2 regions of the Specibacter sp. RAF43 genome follow, and region 1 is predicted to be linked to the other one. Evidence: predicted binding sites of a transcription regulator. Region 1 holds the regulator's gene; the other holds the start of a gene.

What was found. Region 1 encodes HrcA, which represses chaperone genes, less so after heat shock. Its sites were predicted from a motif close to TTNGCACTCGNNNNNNNCGAGTGCNAA; they were not measured.
Region 2: the regulator HrcA is predicted to act here: its motif matches at 1,493-1,519, upstream of groL (chaperonin GroEL).

Annotation. Positions count from the first base shown of each region.
Region 1 covers NZ_JBFREA010000026.1:58,762-61,160, forward strand. Annotated here, with positions in the region: gene AB4Y80_RS13900 (DUF3097 family protein) at 1-527, opposite strand, end outside; gene hrcA (heat-inducible transcriptional repressor HrcA) at 697-1,710, shown strand; gene dnaJ (molecular chaperone DnaJ) at 1,765-2,399, shown strand, end outside.
Region 2 covers NZ_JBFREA010000001.1:134,357-136,755, reverse strand. Annotated here, with positions in the region: gene groL (chaperonin GroEL) at 1-1,332, opposite strand, end outside; gene AB4Y80_RS00600 (NINE protein) at 1,745-2,239, shown strand; gene AB4Y80_RS00595 (LytR C-terminal domain-containing protein) at 2,329-2,399, opposite strand, start outside.

The DNA of each region.
Region 1 (2,399 bases):
GAATGCGGCACCAGATGGTCCACCAGGACGCCCAGGCGCCGGTTCGGCCCCGGCGCGAAGTCGGCGACGGCCGCGGTGAGCTCGTCAATGCCGCGGAGGGGCTCGACGACGATGCCCTCCACCCGCAGGTCGTCGCCCCAGACCTTTTCCACCAGTTCGGCGTCGTGCTTGCCCTCCACCCAGATGCGGCTGGCCTTGGCCACCTGGGCGCGCCGGCCCTCGACCTTCACCGATCCCGAGGCCGTCCGCGCCTGCCGCCGCGGACCGGCGGCCGGTGCCGGCGCCACGACCTCCACGGGTTCGCCGTCGACGAGGAAGCCAAAGCCGAGCGGAAACGCGCGCACCTTCTCGCGGCGGTCCGCCAGTTCCATGATGTGCATGCCGCCGGACTTCTCAATCCGCACCACGGCGCCAACCCAGCCCGTTTGGACGTCCTCCACCACCAGCCCGCGCGTGGCCGGCACCTTGCGCAGGATCCGGGCGGGGGGAGCGCTCAGGTCCGCGGGACCCCAATTGCTGTACTGCACGGTTCGGGCCTTCTCTCCTCGAATTTGCCGGTCGTCGGGGACTCCATGCTAGCGCGCCCGGCAGCCGGTCCCGTTCGGGGTTTGCCCGGAAAGTATTAGACTTAGCACTTGAATAGGTAGAGTGCTAAAAAAGGCTGTCAGCCGGCCGAGCCGCCAAGGAGGTGCTGGAATGAGTGAACCGCGGAAACTGGAAGTGCTGCGCGCGATCGTCGAGGACTATGTCCACTCCCGTGAACCCGTGGGTTCCAAGGCCCTCGTGGAGCGCCACCACTTGGGTGTTTCCAGCGCCACCATCCGCAACGACATGGCCGCGCTGGAGGAAGAGGGCCTGATCACGGCCCCGCACACCAGCTCCGGCCGGATCCCCACGGATAAGGGCTACCGGCTCTTCGTGGACCAGATCTCCTCGGTCAAGCCCCTGTCCGCGGCCGAACGCCGGGCCATCGCCGTGCTGCTGGACGGTTCCACCGACCTCGACGATGTCCTGGAGCGCACCGTCCGCGCGCTGGCGCAATTGACCAACCAGGTGGCCGTGGTGCAATACCCGCGCTCGGCCAAGGCCACCGTGCGGCACATCGAATTCGTCCGCCTCGGGCCCAGCCAGGTGCTGCTGGTGCTCATCCTGGCCTCGGGCAAGGTGGAGCAGTCGGTGATCGACGTCGGGGCGCCCGTGGACGATTCCACCCTCAGCGGGCTGCGCCACATCTTCCTGGGCTCCCTGTACGGGATGACGGTGGCCGGGCTGCCCACGGCGCTTGGCCTCATGGGTGCCGGCGTGCCGCCGTCGGAGGCGGACCTGGCGGCGAAGCTGGCGCACGGCCTGGAGCAGTTGGCCCAGTCCGCCCGGGAGGACAGGATCGTGCTGGCCGGCACGGCGAACCTGGCCCGCTCCAACGTTGACTTTCCGCTGAGCATCGGCCCGGTCCTGGACGCCCTCGAAGAGCAGGTGGTGCTGTTGCGGCTGCTGGAGCAGATGGCCCAGGATTCCATGGGCATGGCCGTGAGCATTGGCCGGGAGAATCCCCACGATTCCCTGGCCGAGGCGTCGGTGGTGGCCACCAGCTACGCACCGGGGGAGAGCGCCAAGCTTGGCGTGGTGGGTCCCACCCGCATGGACTACCCGAACACCATGTCCAGTGTCCGCGCCGTGGCCCGCTACCTGTCCCGCATTTTGGCCGGCTGAGACCGGACCATGTACAAATTCACCCTTGATGAGATCCACTGAAAGAGCATGATTTTGAGCAACCACTACGACGCACTGGGTGTTTCCCGCGACGCCACGCCGGAAGAGATCAAGAAGGCCTATCGCAAGCTGGCCCGAAAGCTGCACCCGGACGTCAACAACGCCGACGACGCCCAGGACCGCTTCAAGGCGGTCACGCACGCCTACGAGATCCTCTCGGACCCGCAAAAACGGCGCGTCTATGACACCACCGGCAATGAGAACGGCACGGACAACGGGGCCGGGAACTTCGCCGGCCAGGGCTTTGCGTTCCAGGACATCTTTGAGACGTTCTTTGGCGGCGGCGGCCAGGGCCATGGTCCGGCGTCGCGCATGCGTCGGGGCCAGGATGCGCTCATCACGGTCCGGATCGACCTGCGGGAGGCCGTCTTTGGCGTCAACAAGAAGCTCGAGGTGGAAACCGCTGTCACGTGCCCCACCTGTGGGGGCAGCTGCTGCCGCGAGGGCACCCACCCCACCACGTGCGACGTGTGCCACGGCAGCGGCCAGATCCAGCGCCCCATGCGTTCGATCCTGGGCAACGTCATGACCCTGGCCACCTGCAACTCCTGCCAGGGCTTTGGCACCATGATCATCGACCCCTGCAACGAATGCATGGGTGAGGGCCGGGTCCGCAGCCGCCGCAGCCT
Region 2 (2,399 bases), on a different contig from region 1:
GGCGACCTTGACGATGTTGGCGCCAGTGGCCTCGTCACCGGTCAGGTTCAGGCCTTCGAAAGCCTTCACGCCGGCCTGGATCAGGGCCACGCCACCGCCGGGGACGATGCCTTCTTCAACAGCGGCCTTTGCGTTGCGGACGGCGTCCTCAATGCGGTGCTTGCGCTCCTTGAGCTCAACCTCGGTTGCGGCACCGGCCTTGATGACCGCAACGCCGCCGGCCAGCTTGGCCAGGCGTTCCTGCAGCTTCTCGCGGTCGTAGTCCGAATCGGAGTTTTCGATCTCGGCACGGATCTGGGCGACGCGACCGGCGATGGCGTCGGCTTCGCCGGCACCTTCGACGATGGTGGTCTCGTCCTTGGTGACAACAATCTTCCGTGCCCGGCCCAGCAGGTCCAGCGTGGTGTTTTCCAGCTTCAGGCCGACTTCCTCGGCGATGACCTGGCCACCGGTGAGGATGGCGATGTCGGCGAGCTGGGCCTTGCGGCGGTCACCGAAGCCCGGGGCCTTGACGGCAACGGACTTGAACAGGCCGCGGATCTTGTTCACGATCAGCGTGGCCAGGGCCTCGCCTTCAACGTCCTCGGCGATGATCAGCAGCGGCTTGTTGGACTGCATGACCTTCTCCAGGACGGCAACAAGGTCCTTCACGCTGGAGATCTTGGAGTTGACGATCAGGATGTACGGGTCTTCAAGAACCGTTTCCTGGCGCTCGGTGTCGGTGACAAAGTAGGCGGAGATGTAGCCCTTGTCGAAGCGCATGCCTTCGGTGAGCTCCAGTTCCAGGCCGAAGGTGTTGGACTCCTCGACCGTGATGACGCCTTCCTTGCCGACCTTGTCCAGGGCCTCGGCGATGAGCGCACCGATCTCGGTGTCACCGGCGGAGATGGAGGCCGTGGCCGCGATCTCTTCCTTGGTCTCAATTTCCTTCGCGGAAATGAGCAGCTGCTCGATGACGGCCGCAACGGCCTTCTCGATGCCGCGCTTGAGGGACAGCGGGTCGGCGCCGGCCGCAACGTTGCGCAGGCCTTCCTTGACGAGGGCCTGGGCCAGGACGGTGGCCGTCGTCGTGCCGTCGCCGGCGATGTCGTCGGTCTTCTTGGCAACTTCCTTGACCAGCTCGGCGCCGATCTTCTCGTAAGGATCCTCGAGCTCGATCTCCTTGGCGATGGACACGCCGTCGTTGGTGATCGTGGGGGCGCCCCACTTCTTTTCGAGAACGACGTTGCGCCCGCGCGGGCCCAACGTGACCTTGACGGCGTCGGCGAGGATGTTCAACCCACGCTCAAGGCCGCGGCGCGCCTCTTCATCGAATGCAATGATCTTGGCCATGTAGGCTTCAGTCCTTTCGGGACAGTCATTTATGGACTCAGGTTCCCATCCGTGGTGCCCGCGACGGACGGACTCCTTGCCGACGATCTCTTTACGCCGACCCGAAATCCTCACCACAGTAGGAAAGTTCTACCTCCGATGGCGGCGAACTGACTAGGAACTAGCAGTCACCACCTCAGAGTGCTAACTCAATAATTAGCACTCTGCACCCGAGAGTGCAAGCGCAATTGGCTTTGTGTGCTCCCGGCGAAACCGGCCGGATGGGCGGGCGGCACCCGGAATGCGGACGGACCCGCGCCATCCTTCCCCTGCCCGTGGGAAGCGGCTAGCGTGGAGGTTGCAGTATTTCGGCCAGCGCACAACACTTTCCTGCGCACCGATCCCCGTCGTTCGCAGTAATGAAGGAGCAAGCATGAGTGAGAACCCGAAGCCCGAGGAGCCGGCCGATCCCCACGGCCAGCCGGCCCCCGTGGATCCGCCGAGCCCGGCCGAGACGCCCGTCGCCGACGCCGCACCGGTGGCGCCCGGCTACGGACCGCCCGCGTACCCCCAGCAGCCCGGCTATGCACAGCCCGGTTATGGCCAGCCCGGCCCGGGCCAGCAGGGCTACCCGCCCCAGGCCTACCCGCCGCCGGGTTATCAGCAGCCCTACCCGCCAGGGTACGGCTACCAGCCCGGCGTGGAGCAAAAATCCAAGATCGTCGCCGGCATCCTGGGCATTTTGCTCGGCTACTTGGGCATCCACCGTTTCTACCTGGGCTACACGAAGATCGGCATTATCCAGATCGTCGTCACGTTCCTGACGTTTGGCCTGGGCGGACTGTGGGGCTTCATCGAGGGCATCATGATCCTCGTGGGCGCCGACCCGTTCAAGCGTGACGCGGCCGGGATCCCCTTGAAGGACTGACGACCCCCGGGACCGCACGGGGTGAAAATGGCGGCCGCCCCATCCGGGGCGGCCGCCATCCTTGTGTCTGGCCATGGGGTGGGCCGGTGCTACATTGCCCCGGGTCCCAGCACCACGGCCAGCGGCAACTGGAGTTCGGCGGTGTCTACCAGGGCGGTGA